Regions from separate parts of the Rhizobium sp. CB3171 genome, predicted to be linked through region 4. Evidence: predicted binding sites of a transcription regulator. Region 4 holds the regulator's gene; each other region holds the start of a gene.
The links. Region 4 encodes PhoB, which activates phosphate uptake and scavenging genes when phosphate is short. Its sites were predicted from a motif close to TGTCATNNANCTGTCAT; they were not measured.

Region 1 (5,554 bases), on a different replicon from region 4:
GCTGCTCAGAAATACATTGTCGCTGGCCTCACAGGTGGTGCGGTCAAAGGTTGAGCGGGTGCTCAAAATCTCAGGGAGGATTCAATGGCCAATGTAGAACTTGCGCACATCAACAAAACCTTTGGAGCTGTCGAGACCATTCCGGACCTCACACTCGCGATTCCCGATGGGTCGTTCACTGTCCTTGTCGGCCCGTCCGGTTGCGGCAAATCCACGTTGTTGCGAATGATCGCCGGTCTGGAGGAGCCGACAAAGGGCTCAATCACCATTGGCGGAAGGGACGTAACGCGTGAGGAGCCATCCAAACGCGGAATCTCGATGGTCTTTCAATCCTATGCGCTTTTTCCGCATATGACAGTCGAACAGAACATCGATTTTGGCCTGCGGCTCGCGAAGATGCCGGCAAAGGAGCGTGAGTCGAGGGTGGCCGCTGCTGCGGACGTGTTGCATCTCAAGCCGCTATTGAAACGCAGACCTGCGGCTCTCTCCGGCGGCCAGCGGCAACGAGTGGCGATCGGGCGATCGATCGTGCGCAATCCTGAGGTGTTCTTATTCGACGAACCTCTCTCGAATCTGGACGCTGCTTTGCGCACGCAAATGCGTGTTGAACTGGCGGACCTCCATCAGCGGCTGAAGGCAACCATGGTTTATGTGACGCATGATCAAGTCGAGGCTATGACATTGGCTGATCAAATCGTTGTCATGAATGCGGGCCGCATTGAGCAGATCGGCTCTCCGCTCGAGCTTTATAACAAGCCCCAAACCTTGTTCGTTGCCACATTTATCGGGTCCCCCAAGATGAATCTGGTCTCCGGTGATGCAGCTCGCAAAGAAGGCGCCACCACGCTCGGCATACGGCCCGAGCATCTCGCGTTAGACAATGACGGTCGGTGGACAGGAACCGTGCGTATCGCCGAACATCTCGGCAACGAGACGATCGCTTACATCCAGTCAGAGGTTGGCGAACTTATAGCCCGCTTCGCCGGTCATCGCGACTTTAAGGCAGGTGAAATCCTGCGGATGAGCCCTGACCTGCAACATCTCCATCGCTTCGATGAAGATGGCCGCCGTATGTCAGAGCAATGAGCTTCAACGACGAAAGGGTGTTCACCGCTGCGGTTCAACAGCCTTCGTGTTTCGAAGATCGATCTTTGCAATTCCGCGCCATTGGCGGGGAGGAAGGAAACCATGCCTGAAGTGTCTGTGATGCGCGTTGGAACCGTGGGTGTCGGGGATATCTCAGGACGTGCCCCGTTCATCCTCGCAAATTGGGCTGCCGGCAGCGAGACATTGCCGGACCGCGCCCGAACGGCATCACAGAAAAAAGACTTGGTTCAATACCGTCACCAGCCAAAATGAAAGTGCCGAAATCACCGCCGCCGCCGGCAGCGTGATGACCCATGCGACCACGATGTTGCCTGCGAGGCCCCACCGGACCGCTGAGACACGCTTTGCGGCGCCCACGCCGATGATCGCGCCGGTTATGGTGTGGGTGGTCGAAACCGGTATGCCGAGCCACGTGGCGCCGAAGAGGGTCAAAGCGCCGCCCGTTTCGGCACAGAAACCCTGCATCGGGTTCAGCTTGGTGATCTTCGAGCCCATCGTGTGAACGATGCGCCAGCCGCCAAACAGCGTGCCGAGAGCCATTGCCGCTTGGCATGAAAGCACGACCCAGAGCGGCACATGAAAGCTGCCGCCGAGGTATCCCTGCGAATAGAGAAGCACGGCGATGATACCCATGGTCTTCTGCGCGTCGTTGCCGCCGTGGCCGAGCGAATACAAGGACGCCGACGCGAATTGCAGGAAGCGAAACGATCGATCGACCGCGAACGGCGTCTGGCGGATGAATATCCATGTCACCGTCAGGATGAGAAGTAGCGCCAAAAGGAAGCCGATCATCGGTGACATGACGATCGCCGACGCGGTCTTTAGCAGGCCGTTCCAGACAATCGAACTTAGTCCGGTTTTGGCGAGACCCGCTCCGACCAAGCCGCCGACCAGAGCATGCGAGGAACTGGAGGGGATGCCAAATATCCAAGTGACGACGTTCCAAACGATGGCGCCAATCAAAGCTGCGAAAATCACCTGCGGTGTAACGATCGTCGGGTCGATGATGCCGGTGCCGAGCGTTTCGGCCACGTGGAGGCCAAAAAACAGGAAGGCAATGAAATTGAAGAAGGCTGCCCAGAAGACTGCGTATTGCGGCCTCAGAACCCGCGTCGATACTATTGTCGCAATCGAATTGGCCGCATCATGCAGGCCGTTGAGAAAATCGAACAGCAAGGCGACTGCGATCAGGCCGACTAGAAGCGGAAAGGCGAGGGTGGCGTCCATCAGACATTCTCGATCAAGATGCCGCTGATCTCGTTGGCGACATCCTCGAAACGGTCGACCACCTTTTCCAGCTCGCCGTAGATCTGACTGCCGATCATATACGCCATCGGATTATTAGCGCCGTGCCGTCGAAACAGATCTTTGAGCCCCCGATCGTGAAGCTCGTCGGATCGGCCCTCAACACGGGTCACCTGCTCGACGATCGCCGAAAGTCGCGGTGCGTTGGCGTTCATGCGATCAAGCAATGGGATTGCCTCACCAATAAGATTGGCGGCTTCGACGACCGTCTTGCCCATCTCCTGCATGCCGGGATCAAAGCTACTCTGCTCAAAGAGACGGATAGTCTTCACCGTCTTGTGCATCATGTCGATCGCATCATCCATGGATTGGATGAGGTCCTTGATGTCTCCGCGATCGAAAGGGGTGATGAAGCTTCGCCGCACGGCCTGCATGACCTCGCGCGTGATATTGTCCGCTTCAACCTCCAATCGAATGATCGTTTCGCATTGATGCTCGATCTCTTTTCCTGAGAGCAACCTGTCCAGGGCTTGGGCGGCTCCGACGATCGTCTTGGAATGTTGTTCGAAGAGGTCGAAAAACCGGTCTTCGCGTGGCATCAACCTTCGAAACCAACCCAGCATAAGCACCTCGCGATTTTTGGTCTGCGTAAAAGACGATGTCAGACGGCCGTCATCCGTGACAGTCGTGTGTCGTAAACATTATCTGCTTGAGGAGATAGGGCCAAATTCCGGTTTATGACAGATTTATGACGGGCGCCGGAGGGCCTCGGGTTCATTCGATCGGCACCGGTGCAGGATCGGTTTCCATTCTCTCGCACGCCATTCTGGTTGGATCAAAATACAACGGTGGGTCATGGGGACCGTCCTCGCCGGACTAGCGGTCCGTCGGGCCGCTTCGCGCCGTATACTGGCCGCGAGCAAATCTCTTTTGATAACCGGGTTCAGAGCTCGGTTCCATTTCGGGCACGACTGTTAAAGGGGGGTCGCTATTCTGTAATCGAAAAGCGTGGTGTCCGGAACCAGAAGCGTACAATTCGAACAAGGTGGAATCCGTCTGCGCCCCTGCTTTGACCCGCATTCCGTGAGACAGATCTAGCGGCGGTCGCGTGCGTGTCGCCATGGTGAATGTCGGGAATTATGCCGGACGCACAAACTGGTTGAGGTGCATCATCGCCGATATTACTTTGCCGGTGCTTGTGTGCCTTCGCACGGGCTTGTTGCCGATTGGCAAAATTCTCTGTGAAATGATGCTGGAATGGTCTTGTGTTGCCTGATTGCCGCCAACGACGACAAGGTGCTGCTCGTCTTCGAAACGTCTGAAGAAAGCTACATGGCCTAGTCCGATATCTTTCCCTGTAAATGAGCTAACGCAGGTGAAGACTGCCAGGTCGCCTTCCTGAGGTGACTCGACAGCGTCGAACGCCGGTGGCAGGAACGACTGCGACCATGCGCTTGAACTGCCTACCCCGCCATTACGGCGGATGCAGAAATTGATGAAGGCAGCGCACCATGGAACCGGATCGTTCAGCGGATGCCGCGCTGTAACCGCGAGAAATTCGGCAATGAGAGGGTTCAGTGCTGCCGGCGGCGGTCGTTGCGAGATGACTGAAGGTTTGCGCTCGTAGTAGCGGTCGATAAAACTCTGCGCGATGTCGATCGGACGCGGTCCGGTCGGCGTTAAGGCAAGGGCGTCACGAGTTTGTTCAATCTCCATGGGTGTCGGAGCGGAGCGTCGCATCCGCCGCTCTGGGATGGTGACCAGGGGCGGTGGGTATTGCAGTTGGACGATGGTCTCGCGACCAGTTTTGCCTCCAAAGGCAAGCTCGGATTTTAGGACCGGAACGGTCGCAACCATCGCCAAAAGCACTCGCCGCGTAATCATACGAGACCTCCATGGTAACGTTGGAAACGCCTTAGCTGCCAGTTGCTGTAACACGCAAAGAGGAGAACGGTTTCAATGAACCAAGCGGTGGCAACGCTCAGAGCTCATCGATCGTTCCACGCCGACGAGAGAACGATGCTAACCTTTGCGGGAAAGGTACGTCGCCAATCGCGCCTACGCGCTTGTTGTCAGAGTAGAGATCTGATCGGTATCGTAGCGGCTCCACAAGTCGGCAAGCCCGTTTGAATCGGGAAAGCCATGTACAGCGAGCTTCGCAGGCTCCTCAAAAGAATGCTCGTGTTCGGGTGGAGAGACGGTCATCAGCACGCGCCCCACTTCTTCGCGCAGTGGCTGATTGAACCAAGTGATAATCTGAAAACTCAGCTTCTCTTCAACCCCTTTAATTTTACTGTTTTCCGTTCAATTCGAACTTCTTAAAAAAGAGAAAAATAAAGAATTGAGTCGCACAGTCCTCCATCGGATTTTCCGTATAATTTGAGGGGAGGGACAATGCTTCGACTTCCTGTTGGCTCGCGCCACCGGAAGACAATCGTGGACTTCATTCACGATTCGTCCGGTGCTTACCTGATCGTCTTTGCTGTGTCGCTCCCGGTTCTGATCGGTTTGATAGGGCTCGGCACGGACTATGGGCTGTGGACCTACAAGCAACAGAAGATGCAGTCGGCAACCGACGCCGCCGCTGTAAGCGGTGCGGCTGCCTATACCACCAGCGGCGAGGGGCCGGTTGAGTCCCAGGTCAATGCGATAGCGGCGAGCTATGGGCTGGTTAATGGCCAGAATAACGTGGTGATATCGATCCATCGCCCTCCGACGCAGGGATCTTATGTTGGAAATAATTCGGCGATCGAAGTCGTCGCGCAGCAACCAATGGACGTGCTGTTCTCCGCGCTTTGGCAGCAGGCGTTTGTCGTTACAACTAGATCCGTGGCCATTGCGAATGCGGCCAGCGCCTGCGTGCTGGCGCTCGATCAGACCGCAAGTGCTGCCGCATCGGCTCAGGGTTCAACCACGGTGACACTGAATAATTGCAGCTTGGTTTCGAATTCGACAAGTCCCACGTCGGTTAGTGTCGGCGGTTCCGCGCTGATACAAGCGTTATCGGTCGGAGCTGCCGGTGGCATTAACGGCCTTAGCGGCATTAAAGCGAGCGAGGGAACGGCGACCGGAATTTGGCCTCTCACGGATCCCTATGCCGACGTTCAAATGCCGACCTACTCGGGTTGCACGACCAATGCCAAGGAAAATATCAAGGGGAAGACCACACTCGATCCCGGTGTCTATTGTGGCGATATTACCG
Region 2 (5,554 bases), 800 kb from region 4:
CCGCCGACGAGGCCGCGACGTGTATAGGGGATCAGGATGTGGCGGGCCACCTCCCATGTGGTCATGCCCATGCCGTAAGCGGATTCACGCAACATCGGCGGCACGGTGCTGAACACGTCGCGGGCGATCGCGGTGATGAACGGCAGGATCATGACAGCCAGCACGAGGCTTGCCGTCAACAGGCCGACGCCCGGGGCCGGCGGCTGGAACAGCAGGCCGATCAACGGCACTTGGCCGATCGTCATCATAAGGAAGGGCAGGATATAGTTCTGCATCAGCGGCACGAGAATGAACAGACCGACGATACCGTAGATAATGGAGGGCACACCGGCCAAAAGCTCGATGGCCGTGCTGATCGGACGTCGCAGGCTGCCGGGGCAAAGTTCCGTGAGGAAGATGGCAATGCCGATGCCGAGGGGAACGGCAATCAGCATGGCGATGAACGAACTCACCAGCGTACCGACCACGGCAGGCACTGCACCGTAGATGTCAACGGGAGCGCTCCACTTTGTGCCAAAGAGGAACGACAAGCCGAAGGTCTGGAAGGTTGGCAAGGCATCGATGACAAGAACCACCAGGATTGCCAGCAGCAGAAGCACGACAAGAGTAGCCGAGCCAAGCGTCATAAAATAGAAAATCCGATCCTGCATCCGGAATTTTCTGGTGCTGGCGGTGGTATCTATAGCCTGGAAGGCAGCCGTCTGAGTCGCGTCAGCCATCGATTTCCCCTTGTCCGTGACGAAAGGCGGACAGGGCTATACCCTGTCCGCCGCAACTTCTCACCCAGCACAAATTACTTCGTGCCGAAGTCCTTCTGCCAGGACTTCTCGACAATCTCGACGACATTGTCCGGGACTGCCAGATAAGACAGGGCGGTCGCGTCCTTCTGACCGTTCTGATAGGACCACTTGAAGAACTTCAGGGCCTCTTCGTTCTTAGCGGCATCGGCCGGCTTCTTGTAGAGCATAACCCAGGTCGAAGCGGCAATCGGCCAGCTCTTTTCGCCCGGCTGATTGGTGATGATCAGGTTGAAGTTCTTGGCATGAGCCCAATCGGCGTTGGAAGCAGCAGCCTTGAATGTATCGAGGCTAGGCTCGACAACCTTGCCGGCAGCGTTCTTCATCTTCGCGAAACCAATGTGGTTGGCGACGACGTAGGAATATTCAACGTAAGAGATCGAACCAGCCGTCTGGTTGACAGTGGTGGAAACGCCTTCGGAACCCTTGGCGCCAAAGCCGACCGGCCATTCAACTGCCGTGTTCGAACCAACCTTTTCTTTCCACTCCGGCGAAACCTTCGACAGGAAATCGGTGAAGTTGAAGGTCGTGCCCGAGCTGTCGGCGCGATAAACGACGGAGATCGCGGTGGAAGGCAGCTTCACGTCGGGGTTCAGGGCCTTGATGGCTGCATCGTCCCACTTGGCGACCTTGCCGAGGAAGATGTCGGCCAGCGTCTTGCCGTCGAGAACGAGTTCGCCCGGCTTTACGCCTTCAACGTTATAGGAAACGACGATACCGCCGGAGATCATCGGGAACTGGGCAATGCCGTTCTTCTCGAGGTCAGCGTCGCTCATCGGCTTATCCGAAGCGCCGAATACGATCGTCTTGTCGAGGAGCTGCTTGATGCCGGCGCCCGAACCGACCGACTGGTAGTTGACGACGTTGTTCGTCGCAGCCTTATAGCCTTCAGCCCACTTGGACATAACCGGCGCGATAAAGCTCGAGCCGGCGCCCGTGATGTCGGCAGCCGAGGCCGACACGGACATAGCCGCGATGAAGCCTGCAGTCAGGCAAAGCGAACGAAATTTCTGATTCAACATGATTGAACTCACTTCCTCAAGTGATGAATGGATGGCGAGCAGGATCTGAGCACGGAACGTCCCCATCGGTTCGTAACCCCCACCTCAATCTCCTGGCGACAGTGATGGCTCTAATCTCGCAGTGTTTCAGTTTGATGACAGTTTGGTGAAAGGCCAGTGACACAACTTGCGGCAATGAAAACGGCTATTTGCGCTGGCCGGCTAACAAATGCCTGCGCGCGTCCGAACGGCGCTGGCCGTCCTGATTTGATTCGACCGGCTTTGCGGCGCCGTCAGAGACGGATCACATAATCCTTTCGGGTGGTTTCAATGACTTCCCACGTCCCCTTAAAGCCGGGTCTCAGAATCATGCGATCGCCGGCACGCAGGTGAAAAGCCTCGCCATTTTCGGCAGTTACCACCGAGTAGCCGGAAAGGATATGGAAATACTCCCACTCGTCATAGACGATTCGCCATTTTCCGGGCGTTGCCTCCCATATGCCCGCGTAGAGGCCGCCATCAGCTTCCTCGACATTCCAGGTGCGGAACTTTGGCGCCCCGGAAACGATGCGATCGTCGGCGGGAGCACCGGTTTCCGGCTCGACGCCTTCGGGGTCCAATCGTAAATACGTTGTCATAAATCTTCCGTCCCGATCTGGAAACGCTCCGTGTCACACCTTCGCCAGCGCCTGCTCAAGGTCGGCGATGATGTCCTTGACGTCCTCGATGCCGATCGACAGGCGCACCACGTCCGGACCGGCGCCGGCTGCGATTTTCTGCTCGTCGGTGAGCTGCTTGTGCGTCGTCGAGGCAGGGTGGATGACCAGGGAGCGCGTGTCGCCGATATTGGCGAGATGGGAAAAGAGCTCCAGGCCTTCCACAAATCCCTTGCCCGCTTCATACCCGCCCTTCAATCCGAAGGTGAAGACGGAACCCGCCCCCTTGGGCGAATAGCGCTGTTGCAGCGGATGGTTCGGGTCGTCCTCAAGGCCGGCATAGTTCACCCAGGCCACCTTGTCCTGTCCTTTCAGCCAGCGGGCGACGGCGATCGCATTGTCGGAATGGCGCTGCATGCGCAGCGGCAACGTCTCGATGCCCGTAAGGATCAAGAAGGCATTGAAGGGGGAGATGGCAGGGCCGAGATCGCGCAGGCCGAGGACGCGGCAGGCGATGGCGAAAGCGAAATTGCCGAAGGTGGCGTGCAGCACGATGCCGTTATATTCCGGCCTCGGCGTCGACAGCATCGGATAATTGCCTGACGCGGACCAGTCGAAGGTGCCGCCATCGATGATCATGCCACCCATGGAATTGCCGTGGCCGCCCATGAATTTGGTCAGCGAATGGATGACGATGTCGGCGCCATGCTCCAACGGCCGGATGAGATAGGGGCTGGCCATGGTATTGTCGACGATCAGCGGCAGGCCGTGCCGGCGGGCAACGGCGGCGATCGCCTCGATGTCGACGAAGGTACCGCCGGGATTGGCGAGGCTTTCAATGTAGATGCCGCGGGTGCGGCTGTCGATCTGTGTCTCGAACGTGGCCGGATCGGCGGAGTCGGCCCAGCGCACATGCCAATCGAAATTCTGGAAGGAGTGGCCGAACTGATTGATCGAGCCACCGTAGAGCTGCCTAGCGGCGACGAAATTGTCGCCCGGCTGCATGATGGTGTGAAAGACGAGCATCTGAGCGGCATGACCGGAGGCGACGGCGAGGCCGGCCGTGCCTCCTTCGAGGGCGGCCACCCGTTCCTCGAGTACGGCCTGGGTCGGGTTCATGATGCGCGTGTAGATATTGCCGAACTGCTGCAGCCCGAAGAGTGCGGCGGCGTGGTCCGCATCCTGAAAGACGAAGGAGGTCGTCTGATAGATCGGTGTCGCGCGGGCGCCCGTCGTCGGGTCCGGCTGCGCGCCCGCATGAATCGCCAGCGTGTCGAAACCTGGATTGTTGGTCGGCATGCCCTCTCCTTCCGCCCATACTATTATAACGGGAGGATCATAGCGTCTCAGGCCTTAAAGTTAACCGCGAACTTTGCCGAGCTTTTCCGCTCACGGAAAAAACCTGCCATCTTTCGGCGATATCGCGCGACAAAATGGTCAGCTTTTCGCAGTAGTCAGGCGCAGGCTGTCGGGGTCAGGCGACCAGGCGCGGATATTCGATGGCCGGGCAGCGATCCATGACGACCTTGACACCGGCCGCTTCCGCTCTCGCAGCGGCGGCATCGTCTCTGACGCCGAGCTGGCCCCAAATGACCGGCGGCCTCGGCTCGATCATGATCGTCTCCTCGACCACCGAGCGCAGATATTCCGGTGCACGGAAGACATCAACCATGTCGACCGGCTCGGGAATATCGGCCAGATGACCAAAGACCCATTGTCCGAGGATCTCCTTGCCGGCCTGCCCGGGATTGACGGGAATGACGCGATAGCCTCGCGCCATCAGGTAGGCCATGACGCCGTTGCTAGGCCGCGCGGGATTGGGCGATGCGCCAACAAGCGCAATGGTCCGTACGGATAAAAGGATATCGGCGATATAAGAATCCTCGTAGCGGTCATGGTTCATCACGGAGCCTCCCTTTGGATCACACTTGCGTTTTGCCACAAATCCGGAAACCACGGCCGCGGCTTTCGCGTATATATAGGTATTATAACAATTTCAGGGAGAATTGCTCCGATGAAAAAAATCATCCTGCTGAGCCTGCTGATTGCCTCCGCCGCCAGCCCGGCCTTGGCGATCTCACGGTACAACTCCATGTCCTTCACCTGTGGCCAGGCTAAGGCGATCATAGACCGCGAACGGGCGGTAATCATGCGCTATCCGTCCACCAGGGTGCGCAACATGACGCTCTATGATCGTGTCGTTTCTGACAGCAATGCCTGCGATCCCGGCTACTATGCCTATCAGGACTATATTCCGACCAAGGACAGGCCCAACTGCCCCGTCTACACATGTCGGCCGTCGACCGATTTCGACGACGATGATTTGCTCATCCCGCATCGATAGCAGCACGGCAAAGCAGGTTGCTAGCCTCTCTCGATCTCGATTTGCGCATGGGATTGTGGTTCAGCCTGCATCGCGTTGATCGCGATGCGGTGCAGTTTTGCCCCGCGGCCGCAATTTGGTTACTCCCCAAAACGTGCCGTTCCTTAATCATGATAGCACGATAACATCCTCATAGCGCTTTGGATGTTATCGGAATAACCCCAGACAATGCGTTCACCCGGCATGCAATTTTTGTTCTCTCTTCATTCCCCTGTAAATTAGAAACACCTCATGGTTGCGCGAATAAATAGAACAAATAGCGAACGCTCAACCGCACTTTTCTATGGATTTATTGAGGAAAGCAACAGCCAGAAGCATGTAAACCCACACATGTTGTTGCTTTTGGAGTATTGAGCGTCAATGGCATCCCGTATACCCACAAATCATCAAACTCTCGCCCGTTGCCGGGTAATTTCGAGGTCTCCGTGTCCGCTGACGTTATCGTTCTCGTCCTCTTCGGCGCCCTGCTGCACGCAACGTGGAATGCAATCATCAAGGCGGGAACGGAGAAGTCCCTGGATGCCGCAATGGTTGCAGCCGGCGGCGCGGTCACTGCCCTGCCCTTTCTGCCGTTTCTGCCGTTGCCGGCTTCGGCCGCCTGGCCCTTCATCGGCGCCTCGGCGATCCTGCAATTTGCTTATTTTCAGTTGGTAGCCGCGGCCTACCGCGCCGGCGACATCGGTCTCGTCTATCCGCTGATGCGCGGGGTGGCGCCAC
Region 3 (5,554 bases), 1.4 Mb from region 4:
CGGCGTTTCGCCGCTATAGGCGCGGGCGGCGACATCGGACGGCTCCTCGCGGGCAAGCGAGGCGATGGCGCGCACTGCGGCCATCTTCATTTCCTCATTGATCGTCTTGGCGCCGCAATCGAGCGCCCCCCGGAAGATGTAGGGGAAACAGAGGACGTTGTTGACCTGGTTCGGAAAATCCGAGCGGCCGGTGCAGATCATCGCGTCCGGCCGGGCGGCACGGGCGAGATCCGGCATGATTTCGGGTGTCGGATTGGCGAGCGCCATGATCAGCGGCTTTTCCGCCATCTGCTCCAGCAGCTCGGGCTTCAGCACGCCGGCGGCGGAGAGGCCCAGAAAGACGTCGGCGCCGGGGATCGACTCGGCAAGCACGCGCTTGTCGCTCTTCTGCGCATAAATGGACTTCCATTCGTCCATCAGCTCGGTACGGCCTTCATAGACGAGGCCCTCGATATCGTGGACCCAGATGTTTTCGCGCTTGGCGCCAAGGATGACCAGCAGGTTGAGGCAGGCGAGCGCGGCGGCGCCAGCGCCCGAGGCGACGATCTTGACCTCTTCGATCTTCTTCCCGGCCAATTCCAGCCCGTTGAGAATAGCGGCGGCAACGATGATGGCGGTGCCGTGCTGGTCGTCGTGGAAGACCGGGATTTCCATCTTCTCACGCAGACGACGTTCGACGTCGAAGCACTCGGGTGCCTTGATGTCTTCGAGATTGATGCCGCCGAAGGTCGGCTCCAGCGCCGAAATCGTGCTGACCATCTCATCGACGGTAGGTGCGGCGATTTCGACGTCGAAGACGTCGATGCCGGCAAATTTCTTGAAGAGTACGGCCTTGCCTTCCATCACCGGCTTGGAGGCAAGCGGACCGATATTGCCGAGACCGAGGACGGCCGAACCATTGGATATGACCGCGACGAGATTGCCGCGCGAGGTGTAGTCGAAAGCCGTTTCCGGATTGTCGCGGATGGCAAGGCAGGGCGCGGCAACGCCGGGAGAATAGGCAAGCGCCAGGTCACGCTGGTTGCCGAGCGGCTTCGTCGCCTGGATTTCCAGCTTGCCGGGGCGGGGATAGCGATGAAAGAAGAGAGCCTGTTCGTCGAGATTGCCGCTCGCCATGTTCTTGGCTGCCTTCGATGTGTCGTGCGTATCCATCACGCTTCTCCGTTTCTGCTTGCGCACTCGCGCTTTTTGAATCCCTGCATACATCAATCACTCAGGGTGCACAGTATGCAATTGACGCAGAGGAAAGGTTTTTTGCAGCGCCGTTTTCACAATTGTTTTTCTTGTCCCGCAACGGTGACATTCGAGCCCGATGGTAAGCGAAAAGTGAATGCGTCATAAGGGGTTCATGGCGTGGGCCTATGAGGGCAAAAAACAGAGGAGCCTCCATGACCCTCATTGCTTCCCACCGCGGCGGTTCGCATCTTTGGCCCGAAAACACCAGGCTCGCCTTTTCCGAAACCGCTAAACTCGATGTCGATCTCGTCGAATTCGACGTGCATCAGACGCGTGAAGACAAGCTCGTCGTCCATCACGACGCGCTGATCGACCGCATGACGGACGGCAAGGGCGCGATCGCCGACTTAAGCCATGACGAACTGATGCGCCATATCGTCATCGGCAGCGGCGGCGAGACCATTCCGACACTTGCCGAAACCATCGACATCTTCGGGCCGTCCGCGGTCGACCTTCGGCTGGAGATCAAGACGAGGCTGGACGGCAAACCATATGAAGGCATGGAAGGCCGTATTGCGGACGAGTTGCTGGCGACCGACATGCTGAAGCGGACAATGGTGACCAGTTTCGCGCTCCCGCGCCTGGAAGCTTTCAGTGCCGCGCTTGAGGAGCGTGGCCTGAATGTCGGCGAGCTTCTCGGCCTCATCTTTCTCTGTTCGCCGCAGACAGCCGCGCAAATCGGCTGGAGAGGTATTCTTGCCGCGCTTGGCCGGTTTGGCGTCCACGAGATTGCCTTGCGGGCCGACACCATCGATGCCGAAGTGATGGACCTTTTTCGGAAAAGCGGCGTGACGGTGCATGGCTGGGCGGCGCATACGAGTGAAGCGGCAAGGGCGATGTTTCGCCTCGGCGTCGCAAGTTTCACAACCGATCGGCCGGATCTCGCCATAGCTGCAAAGCGCGGCTGATCGTCCGCAACAGGCCTCTCGCACAGGATTTGTCATCATCCTGAAACACGAGTCTGATTTTGGAATAGCCAACGTAGGATAGGGCACGGACATTGAGTTCGTGAATGAAAACATGAATGTCAGGCGGTTTCGAACGCTATTCATTTCTGACGTGCACCTGGGCTCGAAAGCAGCCAAGGCGGACTATCTGATCGATTTTCTGCGTCATCACGAAGCGGACACCATCTTCCTTGTTGGTGATATCGTTGACGGCTGGCGGCTGAAGCGCACTTGGTACTGGCCGCAAGATTGCAACGACGTGGTGCAGAAACTGCTGCGCAAGGCGCGCAAGGGCACCCGCATCGTCTATATCCCCGGCAATCACGACGAATTCCTGCGTGATTTCCCCGGCATGCATTTCGGCGGCATCGAAGTGGCCGAGCGGGCGATCCACGAGACCGCCGACGGCAAGAAGTATCTCGTCCTGCATGGCGACGAATTCGACGTCGTCGTTCGCAACGCGCGCCTGCTCGCCTATCTCGGCGATTGGGCCTACGATATGGCCATCCTGATCAATGTCGGCCTTGCCGCCGTTCGCCGCCGCCTGAACATGCCCTATTGGTCGTTCTCGGCCTGGGCGAAGCTTCAGGTCAAGCATGCGGTCAATTTCATCGGCGAGTTCCAGCGCGTCGTGGTCGAAGAGGCCAAGCGCAACGATGCCGACGGCGTCATCTGTGGCCACATCCATCATGCCGTCATCGAGGACTTCGATGGCATCCGCTACATCAACACGGGCGACTGGGTCGAAAGCTGCACGGCGATCGCCGAGCATGAAGACGGCACGTTCGAGCTGATCACCTGGCAGTCGATCACCGAGGCACAGCCGGTCAGCGCCGCCGTCGAGGACGTGTCGGAAGCGCTCGGGGCACAGGCGGCGTAATTTGCGCCGCTTCACGGGTCCGATAACGGCCCGTCACAATTTTTGATCGCTGCAATCTGACGACAGCCTCATATTTTATCCGAAACGTTTCGGTTCGGCTATTTCTCGCCATAGTCGTATTCACGATGGAGTGATAGGGAACAATCAGTTTCCCTTCAGGTCTGTCATGATTCCCGCGACAAAATCTCTCCCGGGCGAGGGCGCGCCTCCGCATTTTCGTCTGCGCACCGCCTTGTCCTATTGTGCTCCGTTGCTCGTCAACGGCATTGCTCTGCCGTTTTTCCCAGTTTGGCTGACGGGACTGAATTTCGGTGACCGCGAGATCGGTCTTATCCTCGCCGTGCCGATGGTGGTGCGCGTTCTCGTCGTGCCCATTGTCGGAATACTTGCCGATCGCGTGGATGAACGCGCGAACGTGTTGTTCTGGTCGGGCGCACTGTCACTGCTGACGGCGATCGCGCTTTATTGGACGAGCGATTTCTGGCCGGTGTTGCTGGTCTACGCCATTCAGGGGGCGACATACGCGCCTTACGTCCCTGTCGTAGAATCGATTGCCATTTCCGGCGTGCGGCGCTGGGGGTTCGATTATGGCTCGATGCGCGTCTGGGGATCGATCGCCTTCATCTTCTCGACCCTTATCGGCGGTCAGATGATCGGCAAATGGGGTGCCACCATGGTTCTGCCCACCATGGTCGGGGGCTTCTTCCTGACAACCATGATGGCTTTCTTCTGTCCGCGCATCGGGCCGACACGCCGGCGCAATCAGCCGATCAACCTGCAGGCGCCGACCGGCGGGGGGCTGCGCTCGCCGCAATTGCTGATCACCATGATCGGTGTGTCGATACAGCAGTCGAGCCATGCCGTGATGTACACGTTTGCATCGATCTATTGGCGCAAACTCGGTTTTTCAGGCACGGAGATCGCCATTCTCTGGAGCGCAGGGGTAACGGCGGAGGTCATGGTTTTCTTCCTGTCGAAAACACTGAGCCGTCGCTTCAGTGCCTGGACGCTGATTTTCTTCGGTTCGAGCGTGTGCGTCCTGCGCTGGATACTGTTTCCGATCAATCTCGGTTTCGCCGGCTATCTCGTGCTGCAATGTCTTCACTCCTGCACCTATGCCTGCGTCCATACCGGCATTCAGCGCCGCATCGTTGCTTCGGTGCGGGAAACTCAGGAAGCATCGGCCCAGGGCTCCTATTTCTTTTATAACGGCATGTTCCTCGGGCTGATGACCCTGGCGTCCGGCTATCTTTACGCGTGGCTCGGTCCTTCCAGCTACTATGTCATGGCCGGTGTTGCCGCCTTCGGCCTCGCTATGGTGATCCTTGCCCGCAATCTTCAACCGCGCAGTTCCGCGTTTGGCGAAAGGGCGGGCGAGGCCTCCTGAGGCCGTGCGAAACGAATTCATTTGGATATCAAAATGCTATGGCCTATTTTGACATCGGCTTGGCATGGAAATCGCGTATGCACTCGGATATTAACCATTTGCGTCGAGCTGGGATTCCTGAGTCGGCGATTGTGACGCAAGACCTGAAAGACGCATGAGTTTGAAAGCAGCCGAACAGAAACCCGATGCACCAAGGATCGATGACGAGCCCGATGGCAACGGGCATCGCTATCGGCTGGAAGGCAATTGGCGCAGCGCCAATGTGCATGGCGTGCTGCGGCAGATCGATCAGCTTACGAAACAGCGCGGCGGCGATCAGGTGGTGATCGATCTTTCCGATCTCTCCGATGTCGATACCGCCGGTGCGCTACTGATCCGGCGCCTGAAGGAGAGCCAGGAAGGGCATGGCGCCAGCGTCAGGATCGAGGGCTCAAACCCCCATATCGATGAGCTGTTGACCGCCTTTACCGAGGAACCGGACAAAGAGGTCGCGGAGCCCAAGCCGAGGAAATCCTTGGCGGAACGGTTTTTTGCGCCGATCGGCGAAAGCGTCTACGAAATCTGGGGCAACCTCATCGCGGCCATGTACATTCTCGGTTCGGCGGTGCGCGGCGCGCAGCTCAAGTTTGGGCGCGGCAGCGGTGTGTCGCCCGCTTCGATCGTCAATCAGATCGACCACATGGCGGTGCGCGCCGTGCCGATCATCCTGCTGATGTCTTTTCTGATCGGCGCGATCATCGCGCAGCAGGGCGCATTCCAGCTTCGCTATTTCGGCGCCGAAATCTTCGTCGTCGATCTCGTCGGCATCCTGCAATTGCGTGAAATCGGCGTGCTTCTGACCGCCATCATGATCGCCGGCCGTTCGGGCAGCGCCATTACTGCCGAAATCGGATCGATGAAGATGCGCGAAGAAGTCGATGCGCTGAAGGTCATGGGTCTCAATCCGGTCGGCGTTCTGATCTTCCCGCGATTGGTGGCGTTGACCGTCGCGCTGCCCTTGCTGACGATCATTGCAAACTTCGCCTCGCTTGGCGGTGCGGCGGTGGTTGCCTGGGCCTATTCCGGTATCACCTTCGCCACTTTCGTTTCGCGCCTGCACGAAGC
Region 4 (5,554 bases):
GTGCAAATCTACATGTGGGCGAGCGAAGCCGAGCGCGCCTTTGTCGAAAGAACCTCCGGGGCCATTATCGTCCTGCTCTTCTTCCTTGTTGCGATGAACATCGGGGCCATCCTGCTACGCCGTCGCTTTGAGCGGCGCTGGTGACGGGAGGCGATGGAATGAACATGATGACGGAAGCCGCGAGCGAAAAAGCACTGGCCAAGAAGATGATGACGATCCCCTACAAGATGATCGGTCAGGCCGTCTCGGTCCATTATGGCGAGAAGCGCGCGCTGTTCGACGTGGATCTGAACATCCGCGCCAACACTGTCACCGCGCTGATCGGTCCTTCCGGCTGCGGCAAGTCCACCTTCCTGCGTTGCCTCAACCGCATGAACGATACGATAGACACCTGCCGCGTCACCGGCAAAATCACGCTCGACGATCAGGATATCTACGACAACTCAATCGATGTCGTCGAGCTGCGTGCCCGCGTCGGCATGGTGTTTCAGAAGCCCAATCCGTTTCCGAAGTCGATCTACGAGAATGTGGCCTATGGTCCGCGTATCCATGGGCTGCATCGGTCCAAGAGCGATCTCGACCATATCGTCGAAACCAGTCTGCAGAAGGCCGGGCTGTGGGGCGAGGTGAAGGACCGGCTCTATGATGCCGGCACTAGCCTCTCAGGCGGTCAGCAGCAACGCCTCTGCATCGCCCGCGCCGTCGCCGTCAGTCCCGAGGTCATTCTCATGGACGAGCCGTGCTCCGCGCTCGATCCGATCGCCACCGCCAAAGTCGAGGAACTCATTCATGAGCTGCGGGAAAACTTCACGATCGTCATCGTGACGCATTCCATGCAGCAGGCAGCCCGCGTTTCGCAACGTACCGCAATGTTTCATCTCGGCCATCTGGTCGAGGAGAACGATACCGATAAGATGTTCACCAATCCCGATGATTACCGCACGCAGGATTACATCATGGGCCGTTTTGGCTGATGATGCTCCCCGCGCGGTTCCTTTCACATCTTTCACCTAGAGGATAAAAAAATGGTCTCAACACACATTCTCTCCGCTTACGACGAAGACCTGAAGTTCCTGACGCGCCGCATTTCCGAAATGGGCGGCCTGGCGGAGCAGATGGTCAGCGACAGCGTCCGCGCCCTGGTAAACGGCGATGCCAGCCTTGCGCAGAAGGTCATCTCCGATGACGTCATTCTCGACCACGCCGAGCGCGAAGTCGGCGACAAGGCGATCGTCACCATCGCCCGCCGTCAGCCGATGGCTGCGGACCTGCGTGAAATCATGGGCTCCATCCGCATCGCCGCCGATCTGGAGCGCGTCGGCGATCTCGGCAAGAACACCGCAAAGCGCGTCATCGCCGTGCAGGGCACCGGCGTTCCGCGTCGTCTCGCCCGCGGCATCGAACACCTCTCCGAACTGGCGCTCGTCCAGCTCAAGGAAGTGCTCGACGTCTACTCGACCCGTTTACCTGACAAGGCCGTGTCGATCCGCGAACGCGACGAGGAAATCGACGCCATGTACACCTCGCTCTTCCGCGAGATGCTGACCTACATGATGGAAGATCCGCGCAACATCACCACCTGCACGCATCTTCTTTTCTGCGCCAAGAACATCGAGCGCATCGGCGACCATGCCACGAACATCGCCGAGACGATCTATTACATGGCGACCGGTGCCCAGCCCGAAGGCGAGCGCCCGAAGGACGATACCGCCAACACCGTCGGTTCGGTAACGGAATAAAGTAGACACCAAGAGAAGGAGACCAGAGGCGCATGGTTCCGAGAGTTGCTGTTGTAGAAGACGAGGAAGCGCTAAGCGTTCTGCTGCGCTATAATCTCGAGGCCGAGGGCTTCGAGGTCGACACTATCCTGAGAGGCGACGAAGCTGAGCTGCGCCTCCAGGAGCGCATCCCCGATCTTCTGATCCTCGATTGGATGCTCCCCGGCGTGTCCGGCATCGAGCTCTGCCGTCGGCTGCGCATGCGGCCGGAGACGGAGCGCCTGCCGATCATCATGCTCACCGCTCGCGGCGAGGAAAGCGAGCGCGTGCGCGGCCTTTCCACCGGCGCGGACGACTATGTCGTCAAGCCGTTCTCGACGCCGGAACTGATGGCCCGCGTCAAGGCGATGTTGCGCCGAGCCCGCCCGGAGGTCCTGTCCACGGTACTGCGCTGCGGCGATATCGAACTGGACCGCGAAACCCATCGCGTCCACCGAAAGAGCCGTGAAGTGCGGTTGGGGCCGACGGAATTCCGCCTTCTGGAATTCCTGATGTCGTCCCCCGGCCGCGTCTTCTCTCGGTCTCAGTTGCTCGACGGCGTGTGGGGGCATGATATCTATGTCGACGAACGCACCGTCGACGTGCATGTCGGCCGCCTGCGCAAGGCGCTGAATTTCTCCAACATGCAGGACGTCATCCGCACCGTTCGCGGCGCGGGTTATTCCATGGAGGCCTGATGGGGGAGGCCTGATCGGGGCAACCCGATTGGCCATCCAACATAGCGGCGGAAACAGAAAACGGGCCTTTCGGCCCGTTTTTCCTTTGTCTGGTGTGGTTCAGTGCGCGGCCCGGCGCCGGTCATGCACCGGCTGATAGGCCAGCCGCTGATGGTAGGTGCAGTAGGGCGAAGAGTCCGGGCTGTCATTGCCGCAGAAGTGAAAATCTTCCTTCAGCGGGTCGCCGACCGGCCACTTGCAGGTGCGCTCCGTGAGCTCCGTCAGGCCGAGGCGGCGCGAGATCGGAACGACCACATTGGCGGCCGGACGATATTCGACTTCGCTGACCGTATCGATCTCGACCTCTTCCTTGAGCATCGTCGCACCCTGCTGGCGGGTAACCGTGCGGGTTGCAACGCGCGAGGCGTAATTCGGCGCGCGTGGGGCCGAGGTATTGCGCTTCGGCGCTCGAGCTGTGGTTGCCGCACCACCGGCCTTCGCTCGGCCCGGCAGGCTCAAGCGATGCACTTTGCCGATGACGGCATTACGGCTGACACCACCGAGCTGTGCCGCGATCTGGCTGGCGCTCAAACCTTCGGACCACAGCTTTTTCAGCTTCTCGACGCGTTCGTCTGTCCAATTCATGCCCTGTCTCCGCTATCGCGTTTCTGATGGCAGAATCCCTCACCATTGCCTCGAATTGGGTCGAGGCGTGAAACGCTTTAAAATTGTGGTGACTAGTTCCGCCGCATGCAGTCTAGTAATTGGTTTTTAACCTAGTGTGAGGCTGACTCCGTGACAAGAGTCGCGGGAATCTTGAGGAATCGATTTCGAGGTTTTCCCCAACTTGCTATACGTGAGTGGCATTTATGCAATATAAGTTGTCGAAGACATGCCATCCATCGAGAGGCGCTCTGCCGCACCTGCTAAATCGCCAGTTTTGTTGACATCGCAGTGCAAAACATCAATAGTGCCCATGCCGCCGCAAGGCGGCATTTTTGATTTTTCCGGGCCCGTTTCATTCGAAGGAAACGATTGGCCCTAAAGGTTGTGATCGAGGAGAATGCGCCATGGCTGAAACCGCGCCGCTTTATGACACCTATATGCGTGCTCCGCTGCGGTTCGAGCGAGGCGAGGGCGTGTGGCTGATCACGGAGACCGGCGAGCGTTATCTCGATTTCGCCGCGGGCGTCGCGGTGAATTCGCTTGGCCACGCCCATCCACATCTGGTTGCAGAGCTGAAGTCGCAGGCCGATAAGGTCTGGCACCTGTCCAACCTCTATGAGGTGCCGGGTCAGGAGAAATTGTCGAAGCGCCTGACGGAGGCGACCTTCGCCGATAAGGTATTCTTCACCAATTCCGGTGCGGAGGCGCTGGAATGCGCCATCAAGACGGCGCGTCGCTACCAGTTCTACAAGGGTCATCCCGAGAAATTCCATATCATCACCTTCGAAGGCGCCTTCCATGGCCGCACGATCGCGACGATCGCCGCCGGAGGCCAGGAAAAGTACCTCGAAGGTTTCGGCCCGAAGGCGCCCGGCTTCGACCAGGTGCCTTTCGGCGATCTCGACGCGGTGCGTGCCGCCATCACCGATGCGACAGCCGCGATCCTGATCGAGCCCGTGCAGGGCGAGGGCGGTATCCGCCCGGCGACCAACGAGTTCCTGCGCGGCCTGCGTCAGATTTGCGATGAGAATGGCCTGCTTCTGGTCCTCGACGAGGTTCAGACCGGCGTCGGACGCACCGGCAAGCTCTTTGCCCATGAATGGGCCGGCATCACGCCTGACATCATGGCCGTCGCCAAGGGCATCGGCGGTGGCTTTCCGCTCGGTGCCTGCCTTGCGACCGCGGAAGCGGCCGCAGGCATGAAGGCGGGCACGCATGGCTCGACCTATGGCGGCAATCCGCTCGCCATGGCGGTCGGCAACGCCGTGCTCGATGTCGTGCTATCAGACGGTTTCCTGCAGCATGTGCGCGATGTTGCGTTGGTGTTCCGCCAGGGCTTGGCCTCGCTCAAGGATCGTTTTCCGGATATTATCGAGGATGTTCGCGGCGAAGGGTTGTTGCTCGGCATCAAGGCGGCCATTCCCCAGGCGGACCTGCTGCAGGCGATCCGCGCCGAACATCTGCTGGGTGTGCCGGCCGGCGACAACGTCATCCGTCTGCTGCCGCCGCTGGTGGTCACGGCCGAGGAGGCGCGCGAAGGCATTGCCCGCATCGAACGTGCCGCCGAAAGCCTGCGTGCCGCCCGCGTCAAGAAGTCGGCTTGAGTTCAGCGCCCGCTGATCGGGGGCGTTGTTGCCCCACGGCGGGCGTTATCATTTTTGGAGTACAGGTAGGGACATGGCTTCACCGAAACACTTTCTCGATCTCTCGGCCGTCGCGGCTGCCGATCTGCGCAGCATCATCGACGATGCCATCGTGCGAAAGCAGGCGCTGAAGGCAGGTGCGGCCGACAAGCCGCTCGCCGGCAAGATGCTGGCGATGATCTTCGAGAAGCCATCCACCCGCACCCGCGTCTCCTTCGATGTCGGCATGCGCCAGCTCGGCGGCGAGACGCTGTTCCTGTCCGGCACGGAAATGCAGCTTGGCCGCGCCGAGACGATCGGCGATACGGCAAAGGTGCTGTCGCGCTATGTCGACGCCATCATGATCCGCACGACCGAACATTCGCGCCTGTTGGAACTCGCCCAGCACGCGACCGTGCCGGTCATCAACGCTCTCACCGACGACACGCATCCCTGCCAGATCATGGCCGACATCATGACCTTCGAGGAGCATCGCGGTCCGATCAAGGGCAAGACCATCGCCTGGACCGGCGACGGCAACAACGTGCTGCATTCGCTGGTCGAAGGGGCTGCCCGTTTCGGCTATCGCATGAACATGGCCGTACCCCTTGGTTCCGAGCCGAAGGATCACTATCTGAACTGGGCCCGCAACGAGGGCGCCGAAATCATGCTCTCGCATGATGCTGACCGTGCGGTCGCCGGCGCCGATTGTGTGGTAACCGATACCTGGGTTTCCATGAATCAGGAGCACCGGGCCCGCGGTCACAATGTCTTCCAGCCCTATCAGGTCAACGCGGCTTTGATGGCACAGGCCGGCAAGGACGCGTTGTTC

Region 1: the regulator PhoB is predicted to act here: its motif matches at 3,090-3,106, upstream of QA648_RS30495 (DUF47 domain-containing protein).
Region 2: the regulator PhoB is predicted to act here: its motif matches at 1,954-1,970, upstream of pstS (phosphate ABC transporter substrate-binding protein PstS).
Region 3: the regulator PhoB is predicted to act here: its motif matches at 2,175-2,191, upstream of QA648_RS07815 (UDP-2,3-diacylglucosamine diphosphatase).

What each region holds. Positions count from the first base shown of each region.
Region 1 is NZ_CP121653.1:2,489,198-2,494,751, reverse strand. It holds gene QA648_RS30505 (ABC transporter ATP-binding protein) at 85-1,086, shown strand; gene QA648_RS30500 (inorganic phosphate transporter) at 1,315-2,334, opposite strand; gene QA648_RS30495 (DUF47 domain-containing protein) at 2,334-2,975, opposite strand; gene QA648_RS30490 (CHAP domain-containing protein) at 3,490-4,236, opposite strand; gene QA648_RS30480 (pilus assembly protein TadG-related protein) at 4,789-5,554, shown strand, end outside.
Region 2 is NZ_CP121652.1:955,550-961,103, reverse strand. It holds gene pstC (phosphate ABC transporter permease subunit PstC) at 1-719, opposite strand, end outside; gene pstS (phosphate ABC transporter substrate-binding protein PstS) at 794-1,765, opposite strand; gene QA648_RS04750 (cupin domain-containing protein) at 2,092-2,436, opposite strand; gene QA648_RS04745 (O-acetylhomoserine aminocarboxypropyltransferase) at 2,470-3,753, opposite strand; gene QA648_RS04740 (CoA-binding protein) at 3,929-4,357, opposite strand; gene QA648_RS04735 (hypothetical protein) at 4,469-4,798, shown strand; gene QA648_RS04730 (EamA family transporter) at 5,263-5,554, shown strand, end outside.
Region 3 is NZ_CP121652.1:1,587,417-1,592,970, reverse strand. It holds gene QA648_RS07825 (NADP-dependent malic enzyme) at 1-1,152, opposite strand, end outside; gene QA648_RS07820 (glycerophosphodiester phosphodiesterase family protein) at 1,389-2,144, shown strand; gene QA648_RS07815 (UDP-2,3-diacylglucosamine diphosphatase) at 2,257-3,063, shown strand; gene QA648_RS07810 (MFS transporter) at 3,230-4,450, shown strand; gene QA648_RS07805 (MlaE family lipid ABC transporter permease subunit) at 4,605-5,554, shown strand, end outside.
Region 4 is NZ_CP121652.1:153,662-159,215, forward strand. It holds gene pstA (phosphate ABC transporter permease PstA) at 1-144, shown strand, start outside; gene pstB (phosphate ABC transporter ATP-binding protein PstB) at 159-974, shown strand; gene phoU (phosphate signaling complex protein PhoU) at 1,026-1,739, shown strand; gene phoB (phosphate regulon transcriptional regulator PhoB) at 1,772-2,455, shown strand; gene QA648_RS00775 (GcrA family cell cycle regulator) at 2,555-3,079, opposite strand; gene QA648_RS00780 (aspartate aminotransferase family protein) at 3,505-4,704, shown strand; gene argF (ornithine carbamoyltransferase) at 4,778-5,554, shown strand, end outside.